Regions from separate parts of the Pseudarthrobacter defluvii genome, predicted to be linked through region 2. Evidence: riboswitches for the same ligand, from Rfam matches in the RefSeq annotation. Region 2 holds a riboswitch; each other region holds the start of a gene.
The links. Region 2 has a riboswitch for S-adenosylmethionine ahead of JCQ34_RS17850 (DUF1737 domain-containing protein). Riboswitches for the same ligand answer to the same signal wherever they lie in the genome.
Positions count from the first base shown of each region.

Region 1: another riboswitch for S-adenosylmethionine. It lies ahead of metX (homoserine O-acetyltransferase MetX); the one in region 2 lies ahead of JCQ34_RS17850 (DUF1737 domain-containing protein).
Region 3: another riboswitch for S-adenosylmethionine. It lies ahead of JCQ34_RS02495 (cobalamin-independent methionine synthase II family protein); the one in region 2 lies ahead of JCQ34_RS17850 (DUF1737 domain-containing protein).

Region 1 is NZ_CP066362.1:1,401,550-1,405,820, reverse strand. It holds gene JCQ34_RS06420 (MFS transporter) at 1-492, opposite strand, end outside; gene metX (homoserine O-acetyltransferase MetX) at 671-1,786, opposite strand; SAM riboswitch class IV at 1,799-1,914, opposite strand; gene JCQ34_RS06410 (bifunctional o-acetylhomoserine/o-acetylserine sulfhydrylase) at 2,037-3,353, opposite strand; SAM riboswitch class IV at 3,397-3,511, opposite strand; gene JCQ34_RS06405 (VOC family protein) at 3,663-4,271, shown strand, end outside.
Region 2 is NZ_CP066362.1:3,827,646-3,831,916, forward strand. It holds gene opgC (OpgC domain-containing protein) at 1-1,281, opposite strand, end outside; SAM riboswitch class IV at 1,462-1,577, shown strand; gene JCQ34_RS17850 (DUF1737 domain-containing protein) at 1,591-1,854, shown strand; gene JCQ34_RS17855 (rhodanese-like domain-containing protein) at 1,851-2,261, shown strand; gene JCQ34_RS17860 (O-succinylhomoserine sulfhydrylase) at 2,262-3,470, shown strand; gene JCQ34_RS17865 (glutamate--cysteine ligase 2) at 3,593-4,271, opposite strand, start outside.
Region 3 is NZ_CP066362.1:504,333-508,603, forward strand. It holds gene fbaA (class II fructose-bisphosphate aldolase) at 1-26, shown strand, start outside; gene JCQ34_RS02485 (DUF3151 domain-containing protein) at 27-449, shown strand; gene JCQ34_RS02490 (uracil-DNA glycosylase) at 524-1,153, opposite strand; gene JCQ34_RS02495 (cobalamin-independent methionine synthase II family protein) at 1,357-2,565, opposite strand; SAM riboswitch class I at 2,579-2,683, opposite strand; gene JCQ34_RS02500 (M14 family zinc carboxypeptidase) at 2,915-3,979, shown strand; gene JCQ34_RS02505 (adenylosuccinate synthase) at 4,216-4,271, shown strand, end outside.

The DNA of each region.
Region 1 (4,271 bases), 1.8 Mb from region 2:
CCAGAACCCGCGTGACTTGCTGGGGCTGTGCTCTGCCACGAGGAGGACGGCGCCGCCCCATTCCCCGCCAACAGCGAAGCCCTGCGCAAACCGGAGGATGACCAGCAGCGCCGGAGCCCAGTAGCCGATCTGCGCGAAGGTGGGCAGGCAGCCCATCAGGAAGGTGGAGACGCCCACCAGCACGATGCTCAGCTGCAGCAGCTGCTTGCGGCCGAACTTGTCGCCGAAGTGGCCGAACACGATGCCGCCGATGGGACGGGCCACGAAACCCACGGCATAGGTGAGGAAGGCGGCGATGATGCCGTCCAGCTCGGTCCCGGCGTTGGGGAAGAAGGCCTTCCCGAACACCAGGGTGGCGGCCGATGCGTAGAGGAAGAACTCGTACCACTCCACGACGGTGCCGGCCATGGAGGCGGTCACCACTTTCTTCAGGCCTGATGCCTTGACGTCGGTTTCTTCGGTGAGCCTTGCGGCGGAGCGTTCCGTACTCATGCGAACTCCTTCGGCGTCGTCGTCGACACCACGGGGACAGTCGATGGCAGCCGCGTGTGATGTACACCACGAAAGCCGGCTTCGATGAGTATGGTCTGCCTGCCCGTGCAACCTCAACGCCCATTAGTGCAGAAGGCATCTGCACTAATGCACATTGCTGGCGGTTTGCTGGATGCCCCTAGACCAGGAAGCTGCTCCTCAGCTGTGCCCCCAGTTGCCCAATTTCGGTGAGGAACCCGTCGTGGCCGATGGGCGCCTGGATGACGTGGACGTCCACGTCGCCGGGCAGCGACTGCGCCAGCTCCCGCGACTGGGACGGGAAGTAGAGCCGGTCGGAGTCGACGGCGGCCACGAAGAAGCGTGCAGTAGCAGCGGCCAGCGCTTCGGTCAGGGTTCCCCGGCCCCGGCAGACGTCGTGGCTCATCAGTGCCTCGGTCAGGGCGATGTAGCTGTTGGCGTCAAAGCGCTTCACGAGCTTGTTGCCCTGGTGGTCCAGGTAGCTTTCCACCTGGTAGCGGCCGCGGGCTGCGAGCACTTCCCCCTGAAGGGGCGACTCGGATGCCTGGGCTGACCGGCCAAAGCGGCCTTCCAGTTCGGCGGCGGACCGGTAGGTGATGTGGGCGATGCGCCGGGCAAGGGCCAGGCCCTCTTCAGGACAGGGACCGCCGTAGTAGTCGCCGCCGTTGAAGTTTGGATCCTGCCGGATGGCCAGGGTCTGGGCCTGGGCAAAGGCGATTTGTTCTGCGGTGCTGGCAGCCCCGACGGCGATGACGGCGCAGCGCTGCACCCTTTCCGGGTACGTCACTGCCCATTCCAGTGCGCGGGCGCCGCCCATGGAGCCGCCAAGGACCGCGAACCAGCTCTTGATTCCCAGCTGGTCTGCGAGCCGGACTTCCGCCTCGGTGCTGTCCCGCAGCGTGACCAGGGGGAAGCGGGAGCCCCAGGGCGATCCGTCGGGGGCGGGAGAGGAGGGGCCTGTGGAGCCGTAGCAGCCGCCCACAATGTTGATGGACACCACGAAGAAACGGTCGGTGTCCACGGGGGCGCCGGGGCCCGCGAGTTGTTCCCACCAGCCTTCTTCGTCCGTGTCGCCACGGGTTACGTGCGTGCTGCCGGTCAGCGCATGCTCGATCAGGATGGCGTTGCTGGCGTCCGCGTTGAGCGTCCCCCAGGTTTCGTAGGCCAGGGTGACGTCCGGGAGGTATCCCCCGGCTTCGAGTTCCAGTCCCCCGATGGAGGCGTAGCGGACAATTCCGTGTTCGGGGATGGTTTTTGGGGCGACGGTAACCGTCATGGCAAGACCTCTTCTACGCGCTTGCCCGCCGTCATTTGACCGGCAGGCCAGGTCCTCACCCGGGGCACCCCACCGCGAATGGAGGGTTGCCGGCCAGCAAGCCGGGGCTGTCACTGGCACTCATGACCTGGATCGAGTGTACGAAATACTCCCCGGTCCAGGCCAAGAGTGTGACTGGTTGTGACTTCCCGGCTTGCTGCCCGCCCCGCCTTACCGCCCGAGTGGAGGCCCGGCGTCGTACTTTGCCCGTCTAGGCGCTCTTCGCAGCCCTGAAGCCTGCTTCCAGGTCGGCGAGGATGTCGTCGATGTGTTCCAGCCCCACGGAAAGCCTGACGAGTCCCGGGTGCACCCCGGCCACAGCCTGCTGCTCCGGGGAGAGCTGGCTGTGGGTGGTCGACGCCGGGTGGATGACCAGGGAGCGCACGTCGCCGATGTTGGCCACATGGGAGTGCAGCTCCAGGGCGTCGACGAAGCGTTTGCCCGCCTCCGCTCCGCCGGCCAGGTTGAAGGCGACGACGGCGCCCGTCCCCTTGGGCCCGTACTTGCGGCCACGCTCGTACCAGGGGCTGGACGGCAGCCCGGCATAGGCGACCGATTCGACGTCGTGCCTTGCCTCAAGCCAGCGCGCCACTTCCGTGGCGTTGGCAACGTGGCGCTCCACCCGCAGGCTCAAAGTCTCCAGGCCCTGGGAAATCAGGAAGGCGTTGAAGGGCGAGACCGCCGAGCCCAGGTCGCGCAGGAGCTGGACCCGCGCCTTGAGGATGTAGGAGAAGTTGGCCCCCAGCGCTCCATCGGCTCCCAGATCGCGGGCGTAGACCAGCCCGTTGTAGGTGGGATCCGGGGTGTTGAAGCCTGGGAACCGTTCCGGGTCCTTGCTGAAATCGAACTTGCCGGAATCGACGATCACGCCGGCGATGGCTGTGCCGTGGCCGCCCAGGTACTTGGTGGCGGAATGGATCACGATGTCCGCGCCCCACTCCAGCGGGCGGATGAGGTACGGGGTGGAGAGGGTGTTGTCCACGATGAGGGGCACGCCGGCCTGGTGGGCGACTTCGGAGATGCCCTCGATGTCCAGGACGTCCTGGCGGGGGTTGGAGACCACTTCACCGAAGAAGAGCTTGGTGTTGGGCTGGACTGCGTTGCGCCACTGGTCCAAGTTGTCGGGGTCCTCCACGAACGTGACGGAGATGCCGAACTTTTTCAGGGTGTGGGCGAAGAGGTTATAGGTTCCGCCGTAGAGGCTGGGGCTGGCCACGATGTGGTCGCCGGCCTCCGCGATGTTCAGGACCGCGAACGTTTCAGCGGCCTGGCCGGAACTCAGCAGCAGCGCTGCCAAACCACCTTCGAGGCTGGCGATCCGCTGTTCCACTGCGTCCTGCGTCGGGTTGCCGATGCGGGTGTAGATGGGCGCGAGTTCGGACAGTGCGAAACGGTTTGCTGCGCTTTCGGCCGTTGGGAACACGAAGGACGTGGTCTGGTAGATGGGCAGGGCACGGGCTCCCGCTGCACTGTCCACTTCCTGGCCGGCGTGGATTTGGCGGGTTTCGAAGGACCAACCGTTGGACATCCAAATCTCCTTTGACATGGGCCCGGCATGCTCACCGGCAGTGCGGGCGCGCTTGCTTCCGGTTCTTGCCGGACAGCCAGGTCTTCACCCGGGGCACCCCACCGCGGATGGAGGGTTGCCGGCCAGCGAGCCGGGGCTTGGCGCTGGCACTCATGACCTGCGCCAAGTCTAGGAACAGCGTTGTTGCCGTGAACAGGATTGTGACGAACATGGTCTTTTAGGCGGCCTTTCCATGGCCATTGAGTGCGCGCAAATCCAGTAAGGGTACCCTTAGCTGAGAGCCGCATCACAAAGTGCCAAGATGTTGCCATGCGCATGGATCACGTCTCTTACGCCTGTGAACACGACGGCCTCGCGGCCACCACCGAACGTATTGCAACTGCCCTCGGCGTTGAGGCAGTGAAGGGCGGGGTACACCCCCGGTTCGGAACCCGGAATATGATCATCCCGCTCGCCGGTCACAAGTACCTCGAGGTTGTGGAGGTCCTGGACCACCCTGCATCGGACAAGGCACCGTTTGGACAGGCCGTAAGGGCCCGATCCGCGGCAGGCGGCGGCTGGATGGGCTGGTGCGTCGAAGTGGACGACCTCGCCCCCTTCGAGGAACGCCTCGGCCGCTCCGCTGTCAACGGCAACCGCAAGTTCCCGGACGGCCGCGAGCTGGTCTGGAAGCAGATTGGCATCCTGGGCCTCATCGCCGATCCCCAGGTCCCGTACATGCTCAAGTGGGAGGGTGATCCCTCACTTCACCCCTCCAACGCCTACCAGAGCAACCTCAAGATGAGCTGCCTGACCATCGCAGGCTCCGCCTCCCGGGTCACCGAGTGGCTGGGTGAGCCGGTGGAAAAGCCGCTTGAGGATGTTGCGGTCGAGTGGGTCGCCCCGCACGGAACGCCCGGCATCCTGTCGGTCACGTTC
Region 2 (4,271 bases):
CCAGGCCGTGGCTGCATTGATCCTGCGCGGAACCTGCCACAGGGCCACCAGAAGGATGAGCATGGCAGCGGCAACAGTCCAGGCAGCAGGCCCGGAAAGTGTGTTGGCGCGGACATAAGTGCCGGTGGATGCCTGATCGGTCACAGGGCCGGTGACCATCGGCGAGGCTTTCAGCCGATCCGCCGCCGCTTTGGCAATCTCCGGGCTTCCGGTGAGCAGCCAGCTGATGCTCGCCACCCCGGTGTCCCTGGTGCTGGTGCGCTCATCCCACACGACGGCGGCCGTGCGGCCGAATCCCGGGGAGGTGGCAGTTCCCACCACCTGGTCCCACCAGCCGGTTTTGATGTCGGCTTCGGGTGCGCCGCCCGTTGAAGGGCTGTAGAAGGCCGACGTCTGGAGCAGGAAGGGTTTCCGGCGCCCCTCTGAATAGGTGCCGTAGAAGTTTTCGCCCCCGGAGGCTGTCAGCATCTCCTGGAGTTCACCGGCCCGGGGCACGGTGTTGACGGCGGCTCCGCCGGCCGTGTCGTCGTGGTAGGCGGCAAGACCCACCCAGTCCACGGCGTCGTCGCCCGGGTAATACGGTGCGTAGGCGTTATCGCTCCCGTTCCAGGCCCCGTCCCCGTTCGTGTCCAGCAAAGCGAACCCGTCGCTTCCCGGCTGCGGCGCGTTCCGGCTCCGGTCAAAGGGGTAGTCCTTGCCCAGGTAAGGTGACCACACCATGGCGACCCGGCCGCCGTCGTCCTTCTTGAATGCCTTGGACACTGCTTGGAAGGCCTGGCGGTACGCGGCGGGCTGCTGGCCCCAGCCCACCCAGCTGGTGTTCATGTCAGGGGCAAACCGGATCAGCAGCTGCCCCTTGAACCCGGAGGTGAGGCCGTGCACCTGCTGTGCGAAGGCTTCGGCCTCGCTGGTGCCGAGCTGGTCCAGCGGCACCGACGGCTTCACCGTGAGCAGGGCGTGGGAGCCTTTGGCTGCGGCCTGCTGCAGGAAGCCGTCGATGTCATTCCGTTCCGAGTCACGGAATGGAATGGTGATGTCGTGTCCGAAGACAGCGGGGCTGGCACCCAGCCGGTCGCTGAAGCCTGCGGCGGTATCCTCGCCCCACTCAAGGACGGCACCCAACCACGGCTTTCCGTTGTCAGGTGCAGTCTGGGCCGCCTGCGCCGGACCTGCCGGCGCCAGAACGGCCAGGAAGGCGATGACGATGGTTGCCAGATAGGCGACGGCAGAACGCGGACGGTTCCGCCAGATGGCGTGGTGGTGCGATGTCACTGCCCGCATGTTGCAAGGACCCCCCGGTACTCATTGCTCTGCTGCCCGTTGCTTAGGCGACGGGGCGGTGCCCCCGGTAAGACTTTATCGGGCGGCGGGCCTTCGCGTGTCGCCTGGGCGTCCGGCGAATTACGGAACATGACGACGGCGGCCGTGCGGCTCGGGAGCGCAGGTGTTACGTTTTTGGGGAGTAATGAGTACCGGCGCCAAGCCCTGACTGGCCGGTCGGCAACCCTCCCTTTCGCGGCGGGGTGCCTCAGGTGAATACTCGGCATATCGACCCATTCGAGCTGCAAGCGTGAAAGAAGGAGATCCGTCGTGTCTGACGCACCCGCCCCTGACGAAAGACTGTCCTACCGCCTGATTACCGGCGCGGACACCCGTGAGTTCTGCGAGCGGATCTCCGCTGCACTCGCCGACGGGTACGTGCTGCACGGCAGCCCTGCGGCAACCTTCAACGGCACCACCGTCATCGTGGCGCAGGCCATCGTCCTTCCGGCCGCCATCGCCTCGGCGGATGCCGCCGTGGCCACTGCCGTGGACGAGCTCGAGGGCGAGTTCGACGGCGAGGGCCACGCATGAGCTACGCCGGAGACCTGACGCCGCAGGAAGCCTGGGCCAAGCTGGAGCAGGGCGCCGTCCTGGTGGATGTCCGCACCGAGGGCGAATGGGCCCACATCGGCATCCCCGACACCAAGGCCACAGACAACGACCCCCTGTTCATCCAGTGGACCTTCCCCGGCGGCATCCCCAACCCGGACTTCATCAAGGACCTGACGAACCAGGCACCGGAGGATCCCCAGGCGGAACTGGTGTTCCTGTGCCGCTCCGGCAAGCGCTCCATCGCCGCGGCCACCGCCGCCACCCAGGCGGGTTTCACCGCCTACAGCGTCCTCGAGGGCTTCGAAGGCGATCCCGACCGCTTCGGCGAGCGGACCGTCAATGGCTGGAAAAACCGCGGCCTGCCCACCAACCTCGGAAAGAACTAAGTGAGCTTCAACCAAGACGCCCCCGGCTGGAACCCCGACACCCAGGCAGTCCGCGGCGGGCTGGACCGCAGCAACTTCCAGGAAACGTCGGAGGCCATCTTCCTCAACTCCGGCTTCGTCTACGAATCCGCGGCCGCTGCTGAACGCGCCTTCACCGGCGAGGATGAGCGCTTCGTCTACTCCCGCTATGGCAACCCGTCCGTGGCCACCTTCCAGGAACGGCTCCGGCTGCTCGAAGGCACTGAAGCATGCTTCGCGACGGCGTCGGGCATGTCCGCGGTGTTCACGGCCCTGGGTGCCCTGCTGGCAGCCGGCGACCGGGTAGTGGCCGCACGCTCGCTGTTCGGTTCCTGCTTCGTAGTCCTGAACGAGATCCTGCCCCGATGGGGTGTGGAGACGGTGTTCGTCGACGGGCCGGACCTGGACCAGTGGCGCGAAGCGCTCTCCAAGCCCACCACGGCTGTCTTCTTCGAATCCCCGTCCAACCCCATGCAGGAAATCGTGGACATCGCCGCTGTCAGCGAACTGGCGCACGCCGCCGGGGCCACCGTGGTGGCGGACAACGTCTTCGCCACTCCCCTACTGCAGCGCTGCGGGGACCTCGGCGCCGACGTCATCGTCTACTCGGGCACCAAGCACATCGACGGCCAGGGCCGGGTGATGGGCGGTGCCATCCTGGGCACCAAGGAGTTCATCGAGGGACCCGTGAAGCAGCTGATGCGACACACCGGCCCCGCGCTGTCCCCATTCAATGCCTGGGTCCTGACCAAGGGCCTGGAAACCATGGGCCTCCGCGTCAACCACTCCTCCGCCACCGCCCTCCGGCTGGCCGAGTGGCTGGAGGAGCAACCGGCCGTGAGCTGGGTGAAGTATCCGCTGCTGAAGTCGCACCCGCAGTACGGGCTGGCGGCGAAGCAGATGAGCGCGGGCGGGACCGTCCTGACGCTGGAGCTTGCTCCTTCGGGTGGGCGCTCCGGTAAGGAGGCCGCCTTCGCCCTGCTGGACGGGCTGCGGATCATCGACATCTCCAACAACCTGGGCGATTCCAAGTCCCTGATCACCCATCCCGCCACCACCACCCACCGCGCCATGGGACCGGAGGGACGGGCTGCCATTGGGCTCAGCGACGGCGTGGTCCGTCTCTCCGTGGGGCTTGAGGACCCGGACGACCTCATCCGCGACCTGGAACAGGCTCTGAAGCAGATCTAGGTTTTCGACGCGCTTTCCCGTTTTCGCGGCGCAGATTCCCGGTCGCGGCCCAAATGCGGGCCGCGAAAGGGAATAAGCGCGTCGAAAAGGAAGCTGCGCGTCGCGATGCGCCAGGCGGCCGGTCAGGATTGGCGGACCCGCAGCAGCTCGGGAGTGGCCGCCACTTCGGAGAGATCAAGCGCTCCGCGCATGGTCACGTTCACGGCCTGCCTCACCACGGCCCCGAACCCCATGTCCCCGGGCGGCGGACCGGCCAGGGCATTGTCACGGGCGCGGCGTTGTTCGGCTGCCCCCGTCCCGCGGGCGATGATGTCCTCTACACCCTGCCGGGCAAGGGCCAGCTCGCCCTGTTCCTGCAGGACGGGAGCCAGGTAGTCCACCAGTGAACGGGCCACGTCCGCAGCGGGGGCAGGACGGAAGTTGCCGAAATCCAGGAGTTCGCCGCTGAGCCCTTCACTGCTGGCCTGCCAGGAAGCCATCCGCAAAAGAACCGTGGGAACGGGTGCAGGATCAACGTCCTCGCGCCACTCCCTGCTTGCTGATTCCACCAGCGCCCGGACCAGGACCGCAATGAGGGCCGCGTCCTCGGCCCGGAGGCAGACGTCCGCCACCCGTACCTCGACGGTGGGATGGTTGCGGGACAAGCGGGCGTCGAAGTAGACCATGCCCTCATCGAGCATGACGCCGGTTTCCAGCAGCCGGGCCACCACCCGCCGGTAGGTGGGGTACGTTCCGTAAATGCCTGCCGGTCCGGCCGTCGGCCACCGGTTCCATGCCTGGGTCCGGTAGCTTTCGAACCCC
Region 3 (4,271 bases), 900 kb from region 2:
TCGGTTCGGCCGGAAAGACCTTCTAGATGTCGGACGAGTTCCGCCGGAACCTGATGGGGCCGGAGCCCACGCTCCTGCCCGCCGAGACCGAAGTGTACGGACAGCTGGACGCCGGTCAGGAAGCCCTGGACCTGGTGGAAAAGCACCCAACGTCCTCGCTCCTGTGGGCCATCCTGGCCGAGGAAGCCTGGGCGGAGGGGCGCACCATCGACTCCTACGCCTATGCGCGGGTGGGCTACCACCGCGGCCTGGATTCGCTCCGGCGCAATGGCTGGCGGGGCGTGGGGCCCATCCCGTGGGAGCACGAGCCCAACCGCGGCTTCCTGCGGGCGCTCTACTCCCTGGGGCGGGCGTCCTCGGCCATTGGCGAGGCTGACGAGCCGGAGCGGATCGAGAAATTCCTCAACGACTCGGACCCCAAGGCGAAAGCGGCCATCGAGGGTGCCTGAGGCCCAACGGCCTTAAAGCAGACGACGGCGGGCGGTGACTTTCATTCCGAAAGTCACCACCCGCCGTCGTTCGTTTAAGGTTTGGCGATGCCGGTGCGGGCCATGGCGTCGGCGTAGGCCGTGCGCATGTCTTCGAGGAACTCCTCCTGGCGTGCAGGGGAACCGGCGAACGCGCGGCCGCTCAGCGAGCGGACCTTGTAGGTCTTCAGGCCGCGGCGCCACAGCAGGGGCACCTCGGTCTTCAGCAGCAGGTTGGCCAGGCGGTTGGCTTCAGTGCCGTGCGCCACGATGACCGATGCGCGGGGCACCAGGGCCAGGAACTTCAGCAGGGGCTTCAGGCCGGCCTGAACCTGGTCCGGGGTGAACTTGCCGTTGGGTTCGCCGGGAACGTGCCAGGGGTGGACGTTCCACGGCATCACGAACTCGGGGCGCAGGCCCAGCTTCCACTGGATGCCCAGCATACGGGTGGCGGCGTCCTGGTCGCCGGCGGTGATGAAGCCGGACGGATCCGCCTCACCGATGTTGGAGTAGAGGCTGACAATGCGGCATTCTTCAACGTCGTGCATCGGATCCACGTAGGGGACCACGGTTCCGGGCTTGGTCTCCCGCAGGGAATCGCACAGTTCGTTGACGGCTGCCACGCTGGGTTCGTAGCGGCGGCTCATGAGCTGTTCGTGGAATGTTTCGGGGGCCAGGGCTGTCATGAAGTGCTGGTTCTCCTGCGGGGATTGGCGTTGCTGCCGCCGGCAGATGAGGGCGCGGGCAGGCGCAACGCATCAGCAGCGGTTGGTTGGGGTGGGCCGGACCTCGCCGGCCTTCCCCAGTTTAGCAAGCCCCGGGAAGCGAAACGCCGGCTGCCCCTTTCCGGTGATGGAAGGAACAGCCGGCGCCCGGACTGCAGGCGTATTTACCAGAGCCGGTTGGTGGCGCGGCGGGCACCCTCGCCCAACGCCTCCAGCTTGGCGAAGGCAATCTGCGGGTGCACGCGGCCGCCCAGGCCGCAGTCGGTGGAGGCAATGACGTTCTCCCGGCCCACCACGTCGGCGAAACGGACGATGCGGTCCGCCACCAGGTCCGGGTGCTCCACGACGTTTGTGGCGTGCGATACGACGCCCGGAATGATCACCTTGCCTTCGGGGAGCTTGGTGTCCTCCCAGATCCGCCATTCGTGTTCGTGGCGCACGTTGGCAGCCTCGAAGGAGTAGGCGCCGGCGTTGACCTGCAGCACGGAGCCGATGATGTCTGCGAACGGGATGTCGGTGGTGTGCGGGCCGTGCCAGGAACCCCAGCAGACGTGCAGCCGGATTTGCTCCTGCGGAAGGTCCCGGAGGGCCCAATTGGTAGCCTCGACGCGCAATTGGATGAACTTCAGGTAGTCCTCCAACGACGGTTCGGGGTTGATCTGGTCCCAGCTCTCGGCCAGGGACGGGTCGTCGAGCTGCACGGTGAGTCCGGCGTCGATGATCGCCTTGTATTCCTCCCGCATGGCGTCGGCACAGGCGTAGACCAGTTCCTCGTCGGACTTGTAGTACTCATTGGCCACCCGGGCGCAGGAGCCGGGGGAAAGCGAGGCCACGAAACCGTCGGAGAGGCCCGCAGCGGCCAGCCCGGTCTTCAGGTTCCTGATGTCCGACGCCACAAGGTCCTGGCCCGTGTACGTCAGCGGCCCGGCGATCTTGGGCTGGGTGACCGACTTGCGGTTTGAGAGGATGCCCGAGGACGGATCGCTATAGGCGTCGTTGAACTTCTGCCGGTCGCGGCGGTCCGGAAAGGAGGTCAGGACGATGTGGCCCGGCGAGGAGCGGTGGACTTGCGAGTCGGCCCAGCGGTCCACGTTGGTCGGTTCCAGGCCGCCGAGTCGGGAAAACGAGTAGTTCCACCAAGCGCCGTAGTCCACGGAAGTGGACATGGTGTGGCCGTACTCGCCGTCGTTGGCGATGTCGACGCCCAGGTCTTTTTGTCGCTGGACAATGTCCACCACCGAGGCCTCGAGGAGATCAAGGAATTCCGGGGTGATGCCGTCGGCTTCCTTGGCCGCATTTGCTGCGATGAGTTCCGGGGTGCGGGGGAGGGAACCGGCGTGGGTGACGCGGATGTGGTCGGTGTTCAGGGACATGCTGGAATCTCTCTTTCCATCGGTCCTGGCAGTAGCACCTTCGGCCAGCAGGACTCCTGCTGGACCGTGGTTGCTGCGGCGTCATCGAGCCAGGTCTCTCGGCCGCTCCGGATGGTTCCCTCTCACTTAAAGCGAGAAGCGCGGGTCTGGGCAAGTCCTGTCCGCTTTGTGTCGCACCAGATGCCGGCGCTTACTTCTTCTGTGCTGTTGGCGTACTTACAGCTTTCGTCCAGCGTATTGACAGATTCTGTCCAGCTTGGTTGGCTCTTGTCACAGCCAAATGAGGGAAACGATGGCTGACTGCCCACTCGCACGAACCGCATCGCACCCAAAGAAGAGGTCATTCACCGTGAACAAATCCCTGGCAACCTTCAGGAACCTTGCCCTTTCCGGCGCCCTGGCGCTCGCCGTCGTGGCCGGACCGGCGCCGCTGGCCATCGCAGTGGGCGAAGGCCCCGGCTATGACGGCAACGGCCAGATCACCACAACAAAACTGGCCACCTATGACCAGATGGTTTCCTTCCTGAAGGACCAGGACGCCAAGCAGCCCGCCATGGAACTGGAAGTCATCGGCCAGACCGTGAAGGGCCGCGACATCCACCTGGTCAAGTACATTTCCGATCCGGCCAAGCCCACCATCCTCTACCTGACCCAGCAGCACGGCAACGAACAGCTCACCACCGAGGGCGCCATGGAGTTCATCAAGCACCTGGGCACCGGCAAATCGGCGGACATCCTCAAAGGCGTGAACATCCTGGTGGTGCCCATGCTTAACGCGGATGGCGCCATGGGGGACGTCAACTTCTCCCTGGACAACTACCTCGCCAAGGGGGACCGGCACCTCACCCGCTACAACGCCCAGGGCGTGGACCTGAACCGCGACCACGTGGCCAAGGTCCAGCCGGAAACCCAGGCGCTGCACAACAACGTGATGCGCAAGTACCGGATCGACTACATGATCGACCTGCACCACCAGGGCACCCGCGCCGAGCGTGACGGCAAGCTGGTCTCCGGCTCCATCCTGTACCCCACCACTCCCAACGCAGATCCCGCCGTCGTCGAAAAGTCGAAGCAGCTGGGCGCCGTGGTCTTCAACAACGTCGACTCGACCGGCTGGGGCCACCTGGGCAAGTACCAGGGCGGCAGCGCCGAGACCATCAGCCGCAACGGCATCTCCGTGGAATACGGCATCGCCACCTTGCTCTTCGAGATGCGCGGCATGTCCGACCACTACCTGGACGGCTACGCGCTGGGCCAGCGCAGCAACGGCTACCTGATCAAGCAGACGGTCACCACGCTGACGTCCACCGCCGCCGCCATTGCGGACGGTTCCATTGCCGACGCCGACACCTCCTTCTGGGACACCCTCGCCGAGCAGACGTCCCGGCCCGCCGGGGAGGCGGACGACGAATAGCGCGCCAAGGGCCGCCGCTGCCCTATACGCCTGAAGGGCAGCGGCGGGCCAAACGGTGGACAAAGTGCCCCATCGGCTAAACTTGGGTGGTAAGAGCCCCGGGACTCTTCCTTCGCCGTGCCGTGCTGCGGCCGCGCGAAGGCCGGTATGTTCGGGGCATTCTCATGAACGGCGCTGCATAGGCCTGCCACCTGGTGGCCGGACCCGGGCAGCCCGAACGAATGGGGGAGGATCCCATGCCAGCAATTGTGATCGTAGGAGCCCAGTGGGGCGACGAAGGAAAAGGCAAGGC